DNA from 4 places in the Roseibium salinum genome. Region 4 is predicted to be linked to each of the others. Evidence: predicted binding sites of a transcription regulator. Region 4 holds the regulator's gene; each other region holds the start of a gene.
The links. The regulator LexA, encoded in region 4, represses DNA repair genes until DNA is damaged. The targets are predictions, from matches to a motif close to TGTTCNNNNTGTGTTCNG.
Positions count from the first base shown of each region.

Region 1 (4,984 bases), 740 kb from region 4:
CGTTCTGTTAGCGCAATAACGGAATCACAAGCGGCCGGGATCACTCAATACATTTCGGGCCAGTCTCTGAGGAGCGAGCCTGCTCGCGTCTCGAAGGATGCGCCGCTTGCTCCGCGTCCATGCTGCGAGACGGGCCAGAAGGCCCTCCTCAGCATGAGGCCTGTGGGGAGGTGGGGCAGAATTGGCCTGGCTGTCAGGCTCTACATCTGAAATGTTTCACCGGACAATTTGCGGAAATGCCACATAGGCACATCCCGAACAGATGGGCGCCTGGTGACACCTGCAACCCGTCAGTGCCGCTCGACAAAGCTGTCGATGACCTTCTTGACGCCGGCCTTTTCGAAATCGATGGTCAGTTTGTTGCCCTCGATCGACTTGATCGCCCCGTATCCGAACTTGATGTGAAACACCCGCTCGCCGAGGGAGTATTCGGACGGCGTATCGCTGACGGATTTGGCGACCAGTTCGCCCTCGATGGTGAGCGGTCCCTGGCGTTTCATGCGTGCCGACTGATAGCCGCGCCCGCCCTCGGAAAACCCCTCGGATGACCGGGCCCTCTGAGCCCTCTTCCAGCCCGGCGTTGAATAGCTTCCGGTATCGAACGGATCGTGACTGTCGAAACGGGACGGCCCGTAACCGCCACCCCCATATCCACCGTAGCTGGTCGACGGTTCGGCGATCTCCACATGATCCACCGGCAGCTCGTCCAAGAAGCGGGACGGCAGGGAGGACTGCCACTGGCCATGGATGCGCCGGTTGGAAGCGAAATAGATCTTGGCGCGCTTCTTGGCACGGGTAATGCCGACATAGGCAAGGCGGCGCTCTTCCTCCAGCCCCGCCCGGCCGCTCTCGTCGAGCGAGCGCTGGTGCGGGAACAGCCCCTCTTCCCAGCCCGGCAGAAAGACGGTGTCGAATTCCAGCCCCTTGGCGGAGTGCAGCGTCATGATCGACACGGCATCCGTCGCATCGGCGCTGTCCCGGTCCATCACCAGGGAGATATGCTCCAGGAACCCGGTCATGGATTCGAACTCGTCCATCGAGCGGATCAGTTCCTTCAGGTTGTCGAGCCGCCCGGGCGCTTCGGCGGAGCGGTCCTGACGCCACATTTCCGTGTAACCGCTTTCGTCCAGGATGATTTCAGCCAACTCGGTATGTTTCATCTGCTCCAGCTGGCGCCGCCAGCGGTCGAAATTGTCGAGCACGTTTTTCAGCGCATTGCGCGGCTTGGGCTTCAGTTCTTCCGTGTCGATCAACTGGCTGGCCGCCTGCATGAGCGGGATGCGCTCGGCCCGGGCGACCCCGTGCACCAGCTTGATCGTGGCCTCGCCCAGGCCCCGTTTCGGCGTGTTGACGATCCGCTCGAAGGCGAGATCGTCAGACGGCTGCACGACGCAGCGGAAATAGGCCATGGCATCGCGGATTTCCAGGCGCTCGTAAAAGCGCGGACCGCCGATGACCCGATAGTTGAGACCGAGGGTGACGAAACGATCTTCGAACGAGCGCATCTGGAAGGAGGCGCGCACCAGAACCGCCATCTCGTTGAGAGAATGGCCCTTGGTCTGCAGCGCTTCGATTTCCTCGCCGATCGTCCGGGCTTCTTCTTCGGAATCCCACACGGAGGCGACCGACACCAGATCGTGGTCGGGTTCCGAAAAATCCGTGAAAAGCGTCTTGCCGAGCCGGCCCTCGTTGAAGGAGATCAGATGGGATGCCGCCGCCAGGATGTGGCTGGTCGAGCGGTAATTGCGCTCCAGGCGGATGACTGTCGCGCCCTTGAAGTCATGCTCGAAGCGCAGGATGTTGTCGACCTCCGCCCCACGCCAGCCATAGATCGACTGGTCGTCGTCGCCGACACAGCAGACATTGGGATTGCCCTGGGCGAGCAGACGCAGCCACAGATACTGCGCAACGTTGGTATCCTGATACTCGTCCACCAGCATGTAGCGGAAGCGGCGCTGGTAGTCCTTCAGGACATCGGGGTGCTTCTTGAACAGCGTGATCACATGCAGCAGCAGATCGCCGAAATCCGCGGCATTCAGGATCGACAGGCGCTCCTGATACTCGCGGTAGAGCTTGCGGCCCTTGCCGTTTGCAAACGCCCGCGCCTCGCCTTCCGCAATGTCCTCCGGACCGAGCGCCCGGTTCTTCCAGCCGTCGAGAATGCCGGCGAAGGCGCGTGCCGTCCAGCGCTTGTCGTCCAGCCCCTCGGCCTGGATGATCTGCTTGATCAGGCGGATCTGGTCGTCCGTGTCGAGAATGGAGAAACTGGATTTCAGGCCGACAAGCTCGGCATGTTTGCGCAGGATCTTGACGCAGATGGAGTGGAACGTGCCGAGCCAGGCCATGCCCTCCACATTGCCGCCGACAAAGCCCGCAATGCGTTCCTTCATCTCCCGCGCGGCCTTGTTGGTAAAGGTCACCGCCAGGATTTCGAACGGCCGCGCCCGGCCGGTCGCCAGGATATGGGCGATGCGCGTCGTCAGGACCCGGGTCTTGCCAGTGCCGGCCCCGGCCAGCACCAGAAGCGGCCCTTCCGTCGTTTCCACGGCCTGGCGCTGCTCCGGGTTGAGACCGGCAAGATAATCGGAGGGCGCTCCCCGTGCCGCCATGGCCCGCGCGGCAATCCCGCCTTCCCGCCTCGCCGGCACGGGCGCGGACTCTATCCGTGTGCCGACCGGCTGAAAGGGATCGTCGAATGAATCGTCATACCCGTTCGGGTCTGCCATGGTTCACTGGTCCGGTTCTTAGAGCTCCAGATCAACCTGCTTTCAGGTGCGCGCGCAAAAGCAGACGGGTTGATCGATCTAAATCAGTTCTGGCGTCAGGTCTGCACGCAAACACAATGCGGAGCAGATACTCGGCTGAGAACAATATAGCAACAACCCGGCGCTGGCGAGGCCGGATAGCGGGATTTGGTGGGGACAAGAGATGCCGCGCCCATGTCCTTGGCGAAGCTTCAGAAGCCCACACCCCCAGCTCTAACGATAGTCCACCGGATTGTCATCCCTGCACGCTGGGACCGGATAATGCCGGGCGCTTTCGGATCAACGGACGGGGTTGGCGGACCTCCTGTCCTCGCCAACGCCAAACCGGGACGACAACGACAGGTTCGGGGAACCCTCACGCCCCGACCAGATCGAACCAGTCGTCCTCGGAAATCACGTCGATATCCAGATCCTGCGCCTTTTTCAGTTTCGATCCGGCACCCGGACCCGCCACGACCAGATCGGTCTTCGCGGAGACCGAGCCGGATACCTTGGCCCCGTAGCGTTCGGCCATGGCCTTGGCCTCGTCCCGGGTCATGCGTTCCAGGGAACCGGTGAAGACCACCGTCTTGCCGGCGACGGGAGAACCGGAGGCGTCGATCTTTTCGGCTTCCTTCGGCGTCACCTGCTCGAGCAGCGCCTCAAGCTGTTCCCGGTTGTGCTGTTCCGCGAAGAACTCCACCAGAGCATCGGCAACGATCCGGCCGATGCCGTCGATGTCGTTGAGCTCGGCATAGGCCTCGCCGTCCGGGTCGTGAGCAGCCTTCATCGCCGCGTAGAATGCGTCCCAGGAGCCGTAGGCCCGCGCCAGCAGCTTGGCATTGCCCTCGCCGACATGGCGGATGCCGAGCGCGAAGATGAAGCGGTGGAGGTCGATCTCGCGACGGGCATTGATGGCCTCGAACAGGTTCTGCGCCGAAACGGCGCCCCAACCCTCACGGTTGCGCAGTTTCGTGAGGCTGCGCTTGTCGCGTTCTTCCAGGGTGAAGATGTCCGCGGGGGACATGACCAGGCCGTCCCTGTAGAAGGCATCCACCTGCTTGTCGCCGAATCCTTCGATGTCGAAGGCATTGCGAGACACGAAGTGCTTCAGCTTTTCCGTTGCCTGCGCGGGGCAGATCAGCCCACCGGTGCAGCGGCGCACCGCATCGACGCGGCCGGTCTTCTCGTTCTCCTCGCGCACCGCGTGGCTGCCGCAGGCAGGACAAACGGTCGGAAACTCGTAGGGGCTGGCGCCCTCGGGGCGTTTTTCCAGATCGACATCGACGATCTGCGGAATGACGTCGCCCGCGCGCTGGATTTTCACCGTGTCACCGATGCGCAGATCCTTGCCCTCCCGGATCGGTTCGCCATCCTGGCCGATGCCCTTGATATAGTCCTCGTTGTGCAAGGTCGCGTTGGAAACCACCACACCGCCGACCGTGATCGGCTCCAGTTTGGCAACGGGCGTCAGGGCCCCGGTACGGCCGACCTGGATCTCGATCTCGTTGAGGATGGTATAGGCCTGCTCCGCCGGGAACTTGTGGGCGATCGCCCAGCGCGGCGAGCGGGAGACGAAGCCCAGGCGCTCCTGCAGGTCGAGCCGGTCAACCTTGTAGACGACCCCGTCGATGTCGTAGTCGAGCTGTGCCCGCCCCTCTTCGATGGAGTGGTAGACGGCAATGAGTTCTTCCACGGTTTCGCAGCGTTTCATGAGCGGATTGACCTGAAACCCCCAGGCCTCGAGCTGGCTGACCATGCCGGATTGCGTGTCTTCCGGCATGTCGCTCATTTCGCCCCAGGAATAGGCAAAGAATCTCAGCGGCCGCGAGGCGGTGATTTCGGGTTTCAATTGGCGAAGGGACCCGGCAGCGGCGTTGCGCGGATTGGCGAAGATCTTGCCGCCATTGGCGGCCATCCGTTCGTTCAGCGCCTGAAAATCCTTGTGCGCCATGTAGACTTCGCCGCGCACTTCCACAACCTCCGGAACGCTGCCCGAGAGCGTCACCGGTATGTCCTTGATGGTCTTTGCATTCTCGGTCACGTTTTCGCCCGTTGTGCCGTCGCCCCGCGTGGCGGCATGGACCAGCTTGCCGTTCTCATAGCGCAGGGACAGGGACAGGCCGTCGATTTTTGGCTCCGCCGTCACCGCAAGCGTGCCCATCAGCGGATCGAGCTTCAGGAACCTTCGCACCCGGCCGACAAAGTCCCGCACGTCGTCGTCGCTGAAGGCATTGTCG
Region 1 is NZ_JAPEVI010000003.1:259,717-264,700, reverse strand. Features, by position in the region: gene ON753_RS05660 (ATP-dependent helicase) at 291-2,726, opposite strand; gene ligA (NAD-dependent DNA ligase LigA) at 3,121-4,984, opposite strand, start outside.
Region 1: the regulator LexA is predicted to act here: its motif matches at 2,864-2,881, upstream of ON753_RS05660 (ATP-dependent helicase).

Region 2 (4,984 bases), 290 kb from region 4:
GGGATCAGCTTGCAGATCCGCTCGATATCGGGAATGAAACCCATGTCCAGCATGCGGTCGGCTTCGTCGATGACCAGGATCTCGACGCCCTGCAACAAAAGCTTGCCGCGCTCGAAATGGTCCAGAAGCCGTCCGGGCGTCGCGATCAGGACGTCGGTGCCGCGGTCAAGCTTCTTGTCCTGTTCCGAAAAGGAAACGCCGCCGATCAGCAGGGCAATGTTGAGCTTGTGGTTTATGCCGTAGCGCGCGAAGTTTTCCTCCACCTGCGCCGCAAGCTCGCGGGTCGGTTCGAGGATAAGCGTCCGCGGCATGCGGGCCCGCGCGCGTCCTTTTTCCAGAAGCGTCAGCATCGGCAGGGTGAAACTTGCCGTCTTGCCCGTTCCCGTCTGCGCGATGCCCAGAATATCCCGCCGTTCCAGAACTTGCGGGATCGCGCCCGTCTGGATTGCCGTGGGTTCTTTATAACCTGCTGCTTCAACTGCAGCGAGGACCTTCTCGCTAAGACCGAGAGTATCAAATGTCATGGAGCGTTTTGCCCAAATGTTATGCCAGATGTTGTGATTGCCGTTTGACGGCACCGCGGAGACCGCTGGCGCCAACGTGCGCACACCCTACATTCATGTGCTCAAGTGTCAATGCGTTCATGAGGTAGAATGCAAAGAAAGTCGAGTATTTCTTCGTAACTTTTGCCAGATCAGTTAATAGAGCAACTTCAACACTATGAAGTCAGTTGCGAAAATCAGTGTACGATACTGAGATCCTGCCTCTATTTGACGCATCCGGTTTTTTCAAGAACAGGAAGGGTCAAGCCTGAATTCCCGGCTCGCGAACGTTCATGATTACGAAGGAACAACTGCCTGCCAGTGAATGGTTCACCAACAGCCTTGCGGCGCCCTGCAAAGGAAAGCGGATGCACGTTTGATAGATGTGGGCGCCGAGCGCAAATTCAAGGCAGACGCGGCCGAAAACCCGTCCGGAGCCAATCCGGACCGCTTCGGAGCAGCTCCAAACCGGCGCCATTCGTCCACCTGACAGCTGGCAACAGGATCAACTCGCCGGTCAGAGCGTCAGATATCCAGATCTATGGCGAATTCCGCATTTTCCTGAATGAACCGGAAACGCGCCTCCGGCTTGTTGCCCATGAGGCGTTCGACGGCATCATTCGTTTCCGCGATCGCCGCTTCGGCAACATCGACCTTGAGAAGAGACCTCCGGGTCGGGTCCATGGTGGTCTCTTTCAACTGAGCGGGAAGCATTTCGCCGAGGCCTTTGAACCGGCCGATTTCGACCTTGCCTCTACCCTTGAATTCCGTCTCCATGAGCTCATCCTTGTGGGCGTCATCCCGGGCGTAAAGCGTCTTCCCTCCCTGGCTGAGCCGGTAGAGTGGCGGGACGGCAAGATAGAGGTGCCCCAGGCGGATGAGTTCGGGCATTTCGCGATAAAAGAACGTAATCAGCAGCGATGCGATATGAGCTCCGTCAACGTCGGCATCCGTCATGATGATGATCTTTTCGTATCGCAGATCCGCATCCTTGTAGTGCGAGCGAGTACCGCAGCCGAGGGCCTGAACGAGATCGGACAGTTGCTGGTTCGCGACCAGTTTGTCCCGGCCGGCATTGGCGACGTTGAGGATCTTTCCGCGCAGTGGAAGAACGGCCTGTTTGGCGCGGTTGCGCGCCTGTTTGGCGGAGCCTCCTGCAGAATCGCCCTCGACGATGAAGAGTTCGGTCCCTTCCGACTGGTTTGCGGAACAGTCGGCGAGTTTACCCGGCAGGCGCAGCTTGCGCACGGCCGTCTTGCGGGCGACGTCCTTTTCCTGCCGGCGCCGCAGGCGTTCCTCGGCGCGGTCCAGAACCCACTCCAGAAGCCGGTTGGCCTGGTTGGGCGAGGCTGTCAGCCAGTGGTCGAAGGCATCGCGGACAGCGGTTTCCGTGATCCGGGTCGCCTCGTTGGTGGCAAGCCTGTCCTTGGTCTGACCGACAAACTCCGGTTCCCGAATGAAAACGGACAGCATGCCACCGGCGGATGTCATCACGTCGTCGCCGGTGATGATGGCCGCCTTCTTGTTGTTGGTCAGTTCGCCATAGGCCTTCAGGCCGCGGAGCAGGGCATAGCGGAACCCGGCTTCGTGGGTGCCGCCCTCCGGCGTCGGGACCGTGTTGCAGTAGGAATTGACGAAACCATCGCCGGCAAACCAGCTGACAGCCCATTCCACCGAGCCGTGTTTGCCGGTCTTGTCGGTGCGCCCCGCAAAAACCTCTTCAACGACGCGGCGCTCCTTGGTCAGTTTTTCTGCCAGAAAGTCCCGCAGGCCTCCCGGGAAATGGAAAACGGCTTCCGCCGGTGTCTCGTCCTTTTCCGACAGCATCGCGGGGTCGCAGCGCCAGCGGATTTCCACGCCGCCGAACAGATAGGCCTTTGAGCGCGCCATTTTCAGCAGGCGGGCGGGCTGGAACTTCGCGCCTTTGCCGAAAATCTGCTCATCGGGCTTGAAGCGAACCAGTGTGCCCCGGCGGTTTTGCGTGTCGCCGATCAGTTCCAGAGCGCCCTGCGGCTGACCGCGGCGGAAGGTCTGACGGTAGAGCTTCCTGCTTCGCGCGATTTCGACGACGAGTTCTTCGGAAAGGGCATTGACCACCGAAATGCCCACGCCGTGCAGGCCGCCGGATGTCTCATACACCTTGCTGTCGAATTTGCCGCCCGCATGCAGCGTCGTCATGATGACTTCGAGGGCGGACTTGTCCTTGAACTTGGGGTGCGGGTCGACCGGAATGCCCCGGCCGTTGTCGGTGACGGAAAGAAATCCGTCCGCCGACAGCGCGACATCTATCCAGGTCGCGTGACCGGCCACCGCCTCGTCCATGGAGTTGTCGATGACTTCGGCGAAAAGGTGATGCAGGGCCTTCTCATCGGTGCCGCCGATATACATGCCCGGCCGGCGCCGAACGGGCTCCAGCCCCTCGAGCACTTCGATATCCGCCGCCGAGTAGTCGTCCGGGACGGAAACAGGCGTCACTGAACGCTGCTTTTGCGGGACGGGCGCGGGATTGTCCTGTGTGAGGGGTCTCGCCGCGTTGCCTGCAAATAGATCGTCTTTTGCGCTCATTCCATATCGCCTGAAAGGTGTTGGACTGTCATTTTTCGGATTTCAGCGCTGTTACCTACACCGAATCACGCCTCAGTTTGAAGTACAAACATAGAACGGGAAAGGGGTTTGGTCCAAAGCCCCCGTTTTCAACAAGCGGAGGCGGAAAATGGGCATCCGGAAACACATCATCAACCCGTCTGTGATCAAATGTCGGGCAGTCCGCTCGGAGAAAGGGAGGAAAAATGTGCCAATTCCGCAACAGTTCCCGAAAGAGTCATTCGACGGGCCTGTGATTGAAGCTCGTGCCCATGTTCGGCCATGTTTGCCCGCCACCCGTTACACTAATATCCGGAAAGCCGCCGGATGCGGGCTTGGGGCCCGATCGCAGGATCTGCGTTAAGGATCCTGGAAAAAGGTCTGATTTGGGCGCGGAATGGCCCAACTTAGGCCGAATTGATTGGCCACAGTGATACTTACGGACCCAGCGAGCGTGGTCTCGCGGGTCGAAGAGATACCAAAATGCGCAAGGCGCCAACAGACAACGAGATCGAACAGATCGACCGTCGGAGCGATAGCATGTGGCCGGCGGATAATAGTGCAACTGGGATGGAAACGAAGAACGTTATGCGTCAAGGTCTTGGCAAGGCTGCAACGGTGCTTGGTGTTTTGCTGATGGTTACCGCAGCGGCCCCATCAGCGGCGTTCGACGGCAAGCCGGTTTCAGGCAACCCGATCGGGCTGCCGAACCTTTCCCCGACCGAGGCCCTCAGAGCCGGAGCACGTCAGTATTACGCGGGCGACAAGACAGCAGCGATCAGTTCTCTGAGATACGCTGCCGAAAACGGTCAATCGATGGCCGCCTGGAAACTTGGCGAGATGTATTCCAAGGGCGACGGCGTCAAGGAAGACGATCTCAAGGCGTTCGAGTATTACAGCCAGATCGTGCGCGAACACGGCGAAGACCGGCCGGATGCACCGGATGCGCCGTTTGTCGCCAGCGCATTTGTTGCGCTTGGCTCCTACTACCTTACCGGTATCGAAGGGGCGGTTGACAAGGACGAAGGACGGGCGCGCCAGATCTTTACGCACGCAGCCTCTTATTTCGGCGACGCGGACGCCCAGTACGAACTTGGCCGGATGTATCAGGGCAGCAATACGAGAATGGCTGTCCGCTGGTTCAATCTTGCCTCGCTGAAGGGGCATGTGGGCGCGCAGGCACGGTTGGGCGAGACCCTTTACACGCTTGGAACGTCTGACAAGAAGAAGGCCCGTGGCCTGATGTGGATGACAGTGGCGCAGGATCAGGCGGTTGGCTCGGATGCCGGCTGGATCCGCGACTTGCACGAACAGTATTTCGCGCTGTCGTCCGAACCGATCAGGCAGACGGCCCGTTCGCTGGCCGACGCCTGGCTCCAGAAAAACCGGCCGGACATGCAGACCGCACAACAGTTGACGACCTCCCAGTAGGACCTCGCTTTTCGCTGAACGCCGAACGGGCTGGATCAGGCAACTTCCCGGGGTCTGCGGTTTATTGCGCCGGTCTCAAGAGAGCTGTGTCTCTCCCGGCGGCTGCGCCGGGCGTCACAAGATGCGCGTTGTCGGGATCGGGTCTGTCCTGCGGCTCCGGACTCGTGACTGGGCAGGGCGCATTGCTGAATTGCCAGGACGTGTTGTTCAGGATCATCGAACAGGTGGCCATTCGCAATCCATCCGGACTTCTCAGGCAAATGGAATCCCCGAGACCGTAATCCTCGCCCTTGTATCTGCAGGTGCAGGGCACCGTCTGGCCCATAGCGGCCGCGGCCACGGCCAGCGTTGCTGAAAAAACCAGCAGTCCGGCGCAGTACTTGTGCGTGAGGGTCGACAGTACCTGTCCGGCGAATTGGCTGGTTGCC
Region 2 is NZ_JAPEVI010000003.1:1,290,110-1,295,093, reverse strand. Features, by position in the region: gene ON753_RS10525 (DEAD/DEAH box helicase) at 1-524, opposite strand, end outside; gene parE (DNA topoisomerase IV subunit B) at 1,068-3,107, opposite strand; gene ON753_RS10515 (tetratricopeptide repeat protein) at 3,714-4,556, shown strand.
Region 2: the regulator LexA is predicted to act here: its motif matches at 3,188-3,205, upstream of parE (DNA topoisomerase IV subunit B).

Region 3 (4,984 bases), 1.4 Mb from region 4:
AGAACACGGCGCTGGGTTTCCGCCCTTCGACGCGACCACCTATTCTTCACAGATCCTGTGGCTGGCCATTACCTTCGGCTTCTTCTACTGGATCATGAAGAACGTGGCTGTGCCCCGGATTGCCGGTATCCTGGAAGACCGCAAGGACCGCATCGCCGGTGATCTTTCCGAGGCCAACCGCCTCAAGGAAGAAACCGACGCAGCGATCGCGGCCTATGAACAGGCTCTGGCCGAAGCCCGAAACAAGGCGCATGGCATCGCCCATGACACGCGAGCCAAGCTGAAGGCCGATCAGGAAGCTCGCCGCGAAAAGGCGGAAGCCGAGCTGAGCGAGAAGCTGAAAGCCGCAGAAGCGCATATTACCGGGATCAAGAACGAGGCCCTGTCCCAGATTGGCGACATTGCCGGAGAAACCACCTCAGCGCTCGTCGAGAAGCTGATTGGCAAGGCTCCGACCAAGACCGATCTGACCAAGGCGCTCAAGACGGCTATGAACTGAGGAGATCATCATGGACGCTACTTTTTGGGCCCTGATCGGTCTCATCCTGTTCTTTGCCCTGATCGCCTACGTCAAGGTCCCGGGCAAGATCGGCAGTGCTCTGGACAGCCGTGCCGATTCCATCCGCAAGGATCTGGAAGAAGCACGCCGGATGCGTGAAGAAGCCCAAGCGCTCCTGTCGGAATACCAGCGCAAGCGCCACGCGGCCGAAGCTGAGGCCGAGGCCATCATCGCCGAAGCAAACACGGAAGCCGAACGCCTGACGCTGGAAACCAACCAGGCGCTGGAAGAGATGATGGCCCGGCGTTCGAAGGCCGCGGAAGAAAAGATCGCCCAGGCCGAAACCCAGGCGATCGCCGAAGTCCGCGCCAAGGCTGCCGACGTCGCGGTTGCCGCGGCAGAACAGATCCTCTCTGCCAAGGTCAAGGACAAGGTCGCCGACGACATTCTTTCCAAGAGCATTGCTCAAGTGAAAGAACGGCTGAACTGACCCGGTTCTCACAATAACTTTTCGAAAAGCGGCCTTTCAGGGCCGCTTTTTTGTTGGCAGGAGAAACCCGGGAGAGGGCAGGGCGCGAGGTGCAGGGCGGAGCCTGTCTCGGATTGCTCAGAAGCGACGGGTTATAGGCGGCCGCCTAATCCGGGACTCCCGCAGCCAGCCTCACCGGCCTGAACGACATGCGGTGATACTGGGACGGTCCCAGCCTGTCGAGCGCCGTCTGGTGCTGCGGCACGCCGTAGCCCTTGTGCTGCGCGAGATCCGTAGCCGGGGACAAGCTTTTCCAGTGCCACCATCATCCGGTCCCGCGTGACCTTGGCGACGATCGAGGCGGCGGCGACGCACAGGCATCGGCCGTCTCCCTTGACGAGCGCCTGGCCCGGCTGCTTCAGACCCGCAGGAACATCCCGCCCGTCGACCAGCACATAGTCCGGGATCCTGACCAGCCCGTTGACCGCCCGGACCATGGACGCAAGCGTCGCGCCGCGAATGTTCAGCCTGTCGATCGTGGCGGGAGAGGCGCTGGCGACGGAGACGTGGCCGCTGAGCAGAATTTTCTCATAGAGGTCTTCGCGTCTTTCTTGCGTGAGCAGCTTGGAGTCGTTCAGTCCTTCGGGGATGCGGTCGTAATCCAGGATCACCGCCGCCGCGACCACGGGACCGGCCCAGGGGCCCCGCCCGGCCTCGTCCACACCGCACAAGAGGCCCTTGAAACCGGCCGCGTGGTCGCGTTCCAGCGCAGGGTCAGGGCTATCGGGAAAGGCAAGGTCGAAGAGGGAAAGACTGTCGGCCATGGGCCGCACCCTGCCGTTGACGGCCCGTTTCCGCAAGCAGGATCTTCAAAAAAGGGACAGTTGCACACCACCTTTTTGCGGCTGGATGAAGTCGTCCGTGTTCAGTTTTTTGCGGCGCAGGTTGAGACCGAACCGTTTGGCTGCAAGGGAAAACCGTTTGGAGATCTGGTCGGCGTAAGGTCCCCGGCCGCGCATCCGTTCTCCCCATTTGGCGTCATAATCCTTGCCGCCGCGCATCGCGCGGATCAGGTTCATCACATGGCGGTATTGCCCCGGGCGTTCGCGCAGCAGCCAGTCGCGGAAAAGTTCGGAAACTTCCAGCGGCAACCGCAGCAGGATGTAGGCGGCCTCCGTCGCCCCGTGCTCGGCCGCGGTTTCCAGCAGTCTCTCGATCTCGCTGTCCGTCAGGGCGGGAATGACCGGCGCCATCATGACGGACGTCGGGATGCCGGCCGCCGACAGGGCTCGGACCGCGCCGAGGCGCTTGTGCGGCGCGGAGGCCCGGGGCTCCATTGCCCGGCATAGTTTGGTGTCGAGAGTGGTGATCGACAAGGCGACCTTGACGAGGTTGCGCTCGGCCATGCGCGACAGGATGTCGATGTCCCGGGTGATCAGCGCGGACTTGGTCACGATCGCCACGGGATGGGCGCAGTTTTCCAGCACCTCCAGGATCTCCCGCATCAATGTGTAGCGGCGCTCCAGCGGTTGATAGGGATCGGTGTTGGTGCCGATGGCAATCGCGCGCGGGACATAGCCCGGCCTGGAAAGTTCCCGCTCCAGGAGTTCGGCGGCATTCGGCTTGGCGAACAGCCGCGTTTCGAAATCGAGGCCCGGGGACAGCCCCATATAGGCGTGGCTCGGCCGTGCAAAGCAATAGATGCAGCCGTGCTCGCAGCCTCTGTAAGGGTTTATCGAGCGGTCGAAGGAAATGTCGGGCGACTCGTTGCGCGTGATGATCGTGCGCGCGCGCTCCTCCTGTACCGTCGTCTTGAGTGGCGGCAGGTCTTCCAGGCTGTCCCAGCCGTCATCGAAGCTTTCACGGCCAAGCGGCTCGAACCGGCCGCTCTTGTTGAGAGCCGCGCCGCGGCCGCGCCTGCGGTCCTCGGCCAGGCGGCGAGGGGCCTGCTCGAGGTCCTGGATGTCCGGAACTGCGCCGGGAGATCGTGTTGCGCCACTCATGAGAGCCTGTCGCGAGATGAGGAATAGAACATAACAGGAACACTAGCTCATCCCCGCGCTTTAACAAGCCCCCTGGCTCGCACTTCCGAATTATTTCATGTAAAACTCCGGAACATGATCAGTGTCATTATTCCGACAAGAAACTCAGAAACCGGCCTGGTGCACGCGTTGGCGGCCCTGGTGCCGGCTGCGGCCGAAGGCGTGGTCCGCGAAGTGATCGTCGTGGATGGAGGATCTTCAGACCACACCGAACAGGTCGCAGACGCGGCCGGCTGCGAATGGGTGAGCATGGATGCGCCGCGAAGCGTAAGGCTTGCCCATGGGGCGTCGCTGGCAAGGCGGGGCGAATGGCTGCTGTTCCTGCAGCCCGACTCGCTGCTGGAAGCGGGCTGGCATCATGAAGCCCAGGCCTTTATCGAGCGGGCGATGAGAGCGCCAAACGGTCCCCGGACAGCGGCCAGCTTCCGGATGCGTCATGAGGCCTTCGGCCTGAGCGCCAGGGTGAGCGAATCCGTCGCCGCCCTCCGGTCCCAGCTCCTCGGCATGCCCTACGGCAATCAGGGGCTCCTGATCTCCCGTCAGTTCTACCAGGTCGTCGGCGGCCACCGGCCGTTGCCGGAACTGGAAGACCTCGACATCGCCAAGCGCATCGGCCGGAGCAGGATAGTCTTCTTGCGGGCGGCGGCGGTTTCCAGCGGTGCACCGGAGCGCGAGGGACGCGTATCCCGCCTGCGCCAGTCGCTCGCCCGCTTTTGCGTCGGCACCCTGCGCCTTCCGGCAAGGCTGGCGGTCAAGCTTCACGGGTAGCCGGCTGGGGCCATACCCTAAAGCTTTCTCACCATCCGGACCGAGGGAAATACGACCCCGCCCGGCAGCTCGATCGGGAAGTCTTCCACCGACTCAAACCCGCAGGCGGCATAAAAGCTCTCGCCGTTGAGAGTCGAGTAGCAGTTGAGCTCAGCAAGGCCGGCCTTCGAGGCCTCTTCGATACATTGCGCCATCAGTGTCCGGCCAATGCCCTTGCGGGCAAAATCCGGGTCGGTGGCGAAATGACGGATATTGCCGTTGGTGGCGGTTTCATTGCGTCCGGTGGGAGAATGTCTGGTCCAGCCGCCGGCTCCGACAATTCGCCCGTCGCCGGTTTCGGCCACATAGTAGCTGCCGCAGCTCAGAAGGTCGGGGCGCGCGGTGGTGATCAGCGGCAGGGCTTTTTCCAGGACCTGCGCCTCATAAGCCGTGCGGAGCAGTTCGGAGTAGCTCTTCAGGAGCAGGCCGGAGACCGCGTCGCTGTCTTCCGGAGCGCTGGCACGGACGATAAAAGTCATCGCTTCAGGCTTCCCGCAGCTTGCCGCGTTTGAGGTGCTCGTCGAGCCGCGGCATGATCTCGACGAAATTGCACGGCATATGCCGGTAGTCGAGCTGCCACTTCAGGATGCCGTCCCAGGCGTCCTTGCAGGCGCCGGGCGATCCCGGAAGCACGAAGATATAGGTTGCTCCCGCCACACCACCGGTTGCCCGGGACTGGATCGTCGAAGTGCCGATCTTGTCGTAGGAAATGCGGTGGAATACTTCGGAAAACCCATCCATCCGCTTTTCGAACAGGGGCTCCATCGCTTCCGGCGTGACGTCCCTGCCGGTAAAGCCGGTGCCGCCGGTGGAGATGATGACATCCACGCCTTTGTCCGCGATCCAGGCTCTTGCGATCTCCTGGATCGCCGGAATGTCATCCGTGACGATCTTCCGGTCCGCGAGTATATGTCCGGCCTTTTCGATCCGGTCGGCAAGCGTGTTGCCGGACCTGTCTTCGGCCGGCGTCCTGGTGTCGGAAACCGTCAGAACGGCGATGTTCAGCGGGACGAAGGGGCGGGATTCATCAAGGCGGGACATGGATATCTCCTCTGTCCTCAACAGATAGGCGATTGTGAGCTGAGGTTCCAGAGCCCGATTGACACGCGCTTGCGACAAAACGCGCGAAACAAAATTACAAAAAATAACAAGTTCGAGACACTTGCA
Region 3 is NZ_JAPEVI010000003.1:2,386,247-2,391,230, reverse strand. Features, by position in the region: gene ON753_RS15605 (F0F1 ATP synthase subunit B) at 1-499, shown strand, start outside; gene ON753_RS15600 (F0F1 ATP synthase subunit B family protein) at 504-989, shown strand; gene ON753_RS15595 (ribonuclease HII) at 1,121-1,792, opposite strand; gene ON753_RS15590 (PA0069 family radical SAM protein) at 1,838-2,971, opposite strand; gene ON753_RS15585 (glycosyltransferase) at 3,086-3,778, shown strand; gene ON753_RS15580 (GNAT family N-acetyltransferase) at 3,796-4,296, opposite strand; gene moaB (molybdenum cofactor biosynthesis protein B) at 4,301-4,858, opposite strand.
Region 3: the regulator LexA is predicted to act here: its motif matches at 2,996-3,013, upstream of ON753_RS15590 (PA0069 family radical SAM protein).

Region 4 (4,984 bases):
TAGCACAGCCTTTGGCAAGGCTAAATAGGGGCTTCGTCCGTTTCTTCAGGTCAAACGGGATGGGACAGGTTGGCGAAGGGGCAGGACAGGGATCGCGAAGAGGAAGGCGGCACGCCGGCGGTGACGTTCGCCGGCGTCCCCTCCGGCGCGCCCCAAAGGGCTTCCGCATCGGACAAAGGGGCTTCCGTCCATCGGCCGGTCTGGGTCTTCTGGTCGAAACTGACCTTCCGCAATCCCGCGCCACCCGATGACAGGTACTGGGATAATCAGGGCCTGCTCTGGTGTGCATTCGCCTTTGCAGTCGGGATTGCCGTTTACACGCTTCTGCCGGAAGAACCCCATTGGCCGCTGCTGACGATCCTTGTCGGCCTGGCTTCTCTTCTGGTTTTCTGGACTGGTCGCCAGGAGGCATGGAGCAAACCGGCCATCCTGGCGCTCGCGCTTGCCTGCGGGTTGACGGTGGCGGCCTTGCGCACGGCATATGTCGATGCACCACGCCTGGCTGAACCCATGAACGTCACCCTGACCGGCCGCGTCCTGGAACGCGAGGCGGGGACCAGCGGTGCGCGCGTCCTGCTCGAAGTCGTCTCGGTGAACGAACGGCCGCAAACCGAGGTCGTGTTTCCCGAACGAGTGCGGCTGCGTCTGCCGGCGGATGACGGAGCCGGAACGGGCGAGGCGATCCGCGTCAGGGCCAGGATCTTCCCGCCGCCGGGACCGGTGAGCCCCGGCGGATATGATTTTTCCTATCGGGCCTACTATTCGAAGATCGGCGCGACGGGATTCAGTTATGGCCCCGCGGAGGTGATCGAGGCGGGCGATGCCTCGCTGGCCTTGCGCGCGGCCGCGCAGGTTCAGGCACTGCGGGACGGACTTGCCAACCGGATAAGGTCCGTTCTGCCGGACAGTCCTGAAACGGCGCTCATCATCGCCTTGCTGGTCGGCGACCGCGGCGGCATCAGCGAGGCGCAGGAAGAAGACCTGCGCGCGGCAGGGCTCGCGCATATTCTGGCCATTTCAGGTCTCCACATGGCGCTTTTCGCCGGCGGTGCCTACGGCGCGGTACTGCTGTTCCTGGCGCTGTTTCCCCCGCTGGCCCTGCGCTGGCCAATACACAAATGGGCCGCTGTTGCTGCCCTCGCGGCCGCCGTTGCGTATCTGCTCATCTCCGGCGCTGCTGTTGCGACCCAGCGGTCGTTCCTGATGATCTCCCTCGTGTTTCTGGGCATATTTGTCGGTCGCCGCGGCCTGACGCTGCGCAGCGTTGCGCTTGCGGGCCTGTTCCTTCTGCTGGTTGCGCCGGAGCGGTTGTTCTTTCCCGGTTTTCAAATGTCGTTCGCCGCCGTCATCTGTCTTGTGGCGGTTTACGAGATATGGCGGGGAAGAGACAGATCGTGGCATTTCAACGACCGCCGGGCTGCGGGACGCGGACGCCGATTTCTTCAATTCCTCGCCAAGTGGATTGCAGGCCTCTTCGTCACTGCGCTGGTGGCCGGACTTGCCACCGGGATTATCGGCGCGCACCACTTTGGCCGTATCGCGCCCTACGGCGTGTTGGGCAATCTGCTCGGCATGCCGATTTTCTCGCTGCTCGTCATGCCGATGGGTGTGCTGGCCCTGGTTCTGATGCCGCTGGGTCTATCCGCGTTTCCGCTGACCCTCATGGCTCTCGGCCTCTCACTGCTGCTCAAGATCGCGGCCTTTACGGCGGCTCTCAGTGACGGTGCGGGAGCGGTTGGCGCCTTGAGCGGAATTTCGGCGGTTCTGCTTGTCTCGGCGCTGTTTGCAAGTCTTCTGCTTCCCGGCTGGCGGCGCCTTTATGCGCTGGCGCCTCTTGGCGCAGCGCTCATTTCCATTGTGGTGATGCGGCCGCCCGATATTCAGATCGCAGCCACGGGCAGCCGCGTTGCCGCCAGGGACGGGTCCGGACTGCTGCGGCTTTCATCCGGGCGTCAGTCATTCGTGGGAGAGATCTGGATGCAGCGGGAAGGGGTTCCGGCTGGCGCGATTGGATCGCGTACGATGAAATCGCCTCAACGGCGATGCGATCGCGACGGCTGCGTGGTCCTGGCCCATGCGGACCGGAGCGGGGAGGATACCGGTGGTGCGACGTTGCCTCTGGCAATCAGTCTGCCGCGAACGGCGCAGGCCCTGCCGGCGGATTGTCTTTATGCCGATATTATCGTGACCGACCTGATCGTGCCGCCGGATTGCCGCGCCAGCGTCATTCTGCAAGGGGATATGCGTCAGAAGAAGGGGGCGGTATCGATATGGCTGTCGCGGGAGATCCAAACCAATGAAACGCCGCCGCCAGGGCGCGGTGCGGCGCAAGCAAGCCCGGATGACGGAAAGCTGCCAGGCAGGACCGGAAAACCGGCAATCAGCAAGGTCATATACGCACTTCCCGATCCGCCGCGGCCCTGGCATCGGCCGGGTACCGTTACAAGGACAAGCTTGCGGCAGCGGCTCGATACGTCCGGCCGGTAGCGCTCAACGAGCCCTCGGATCAATACTGGCGGAACAGGGCAACCAGACGGCCCTGCACACGAACACGGCCGGGGCCGAAGATCCGGGTCTCATAGGCAGGGTTCGCCGCCTCAAGCGCGATCGACGCGCCCTTCTTGCGCAGGCGCTTCAGCGTCGCTTCCTCTTCATCCACCAACGCTACAACGATGTCGCCGCTATCGGCGGTATCCGCGCGGCGGATCAGAATCGTGTCACCGTCCAGAATACCGGCTTCAATCATGGAATCACCGCGCACTTCCAGGGCATAGTGCTCGCCGCTGCCGAGCAGTTCCTGAGGCACAGTGATGGAATGGCTGTGGTTCTGAATGGCTTCGATCGGGACGCCGGCGGCAATGCGGCCCATAACGGGAATTTCCATGCCGCCGCTCACCGGCTGAGGTGCCGGTTTTGGAGCTTCGCGTTTGCCCAGAGAACCTTCGATAACTTCCGGCGAGAAACTGCCGCGGGGGCGCGGGGCGCCAAGGCCCGGTGCAATCGAGTCGGGCAGGCGGACAACTTCCATCGCCCTTGCGCGATTCGGCAGCCGCCGGATGAAGCCGCGTTCTTCCAGTGCCGTAATCAGCCGGTGAATACCGGACTTGGAGCGCAGATCCAGCGCATCCTTCATTTCATCGAAAGACGGCGGCACTCCCGTTTCCTTCAGTCTTTCGTGAATGAACATGAGCAGTTCATACTGCTTGCGCGTCAACATATAGGCTTCCCCTGACCACGTGATGGGCTGGTACAAATCAAGAACACAGTACCTGTTCCTATTGTGTTCCGCAAGGGTAAATGTTCTCTTGCTGTTCTGCAAAATGCCCGCGGAAAGGCCGCAATCAACCGTCGTCGGCTGTCAGCAGCAGCTCGCATGTCACAAGTGTCGGTGCGTGTCCGGCGAGAACCCGGCCCGAGTGTAGATTTCCGTCAAGATCGACACAGCGTATCGGCAGATCGAGGGCGGGGCGATTTTTACGCCCGGCACCCGGCTGTAGCAGGATTTCCGAGATGAGGCCGGTCATGGCACCCGAGGACTCGAATTCGGCGCCTGCGAGGCTTCCCAGCCCGTGAACGTCGACCGCGGTCGATCCCAATTCACGGCACAACTCCGAGATCCCGTGGTGAAGATCCTCGAAGGGGGCGAGCGTTGCGATCAGTGCATTGGGCGGTGCTTCGTCGGCCGTGTTCCGGTCTTCCATGATCCTGAACAGGGTAAACTCGGTTTCCGGATCCGGCTGCGCCTCGAACCGCGCGCCTCGCAGTCCGTAGCCGTGAACACGGGAGGTTTGATGAACGCACAGCGTATGCGGCAGCAGGTGGCCCAGGTGGTACGTGTTATTGCCTTGCCAATAGGCATGGATATGGGCAAACCAGGCGCCGTCCCTGCGGCCGAGGATGGCGACAGCCTCTTCCAGGACCGCGCCTGGAGAAGATTTCGTGTCGCTGTACCAGGCGGCATGGCGGTCATCGATCGCCCGGTCCGGCATGACATAGTCGAACGGCCCCAGCGAAAGGCCGTGAAGCGTGAAGACAGCAGAGCTGTGGCCGGTCCGGTCGGCCCAAGCGCCAAGTGCTTCGAGCAGCGGCTGGCGTGCCGCAATCTCAAGGGAGACCGCTTCGGCGCGGCACAGCGCATGCGGCCGCCGGTTAGTGGCCCGGGGGCCGGGATGCCGGATGTCGGCGAGCGTTTTGGGGGCCGGGCGTCTCATAGCAGGCCTTGATCACTCAGGTATTCACGCACCAGCTTCTTGGTGATCTTGCCATAGGCGCTGGTCGGCATCTTGTCGATGAACAGATAACGCGCGGGCAGTTTGTAGCGTGCGACCTTGCCGGTGAGGAATTCCGCAAGGCTTCCCGGGTCAGCCGCTTCTCCCGACGTCGTCACGCAAACGGCGAGCCCGACTTCGCCCCAGTGAGGATCGGGTATGCCGAGGATCGCGACTTCGGAGATGGCCGGATGGGAGAGCAGCACTTCCTCCACCTCCTTCGGGTAAACGTTCGAGCCGCCGGAGATGTACATGTCCGAGGCGCGGCCGGTTAGGTAGAGAAAGCGCTGTTCGTCCATGTTGCCGATGTCGCCGGTGCGGAACCAGCCATTGCGGAACGATTTGGCGTTGGCTGCGTCGTCCTCCAGATACCCGGCGCAGACCGCAGGACCTGCCACGCAGACTTCCCCCGTCTCATGCGGACCGAGCAGGGTGCCGTCCTCGTCCTGAATGCTGACCTCGATCCCCGTGCGTTCTACCCCGCACGTGCCGATGCGCGCCTGCGGTCCATCCTCCAGAAAATGGTCCTGGGGCCGTAGCACGGTGATGTTGCCGGTGACTTCGCCGAGCCCGTAGTACTGGACCAGCACGTGTCCAAGCTTTTCCAGAGCCCGTTTCTGGTCTTCCCGGTACATCGGAGCGCCCGCATAAATCACATGGCGCAGGCTGGAGTGATCGAAGCGGTCGACGGCCGGATCCTCGACCAGGCGCTTTAC
Region 4 is NZ_JAPEVI010000003.1:996,574-1,001,557, forward strand. Features, by position in the region: gene ON753_RS09200 (ComEC/Rec2 family competence protein) at 70-2,487, shown strand; gene lexA (transcriptional repressor LexA) at 2,507-3,217, opposite strand; gene ON753_RS09210 (hypothetical protein) at 3,342-4,211, opposite strand; gene ON753_RS09215 (acyl-CoA synthetase) at 4,208-4,984, opposite strand, start outside.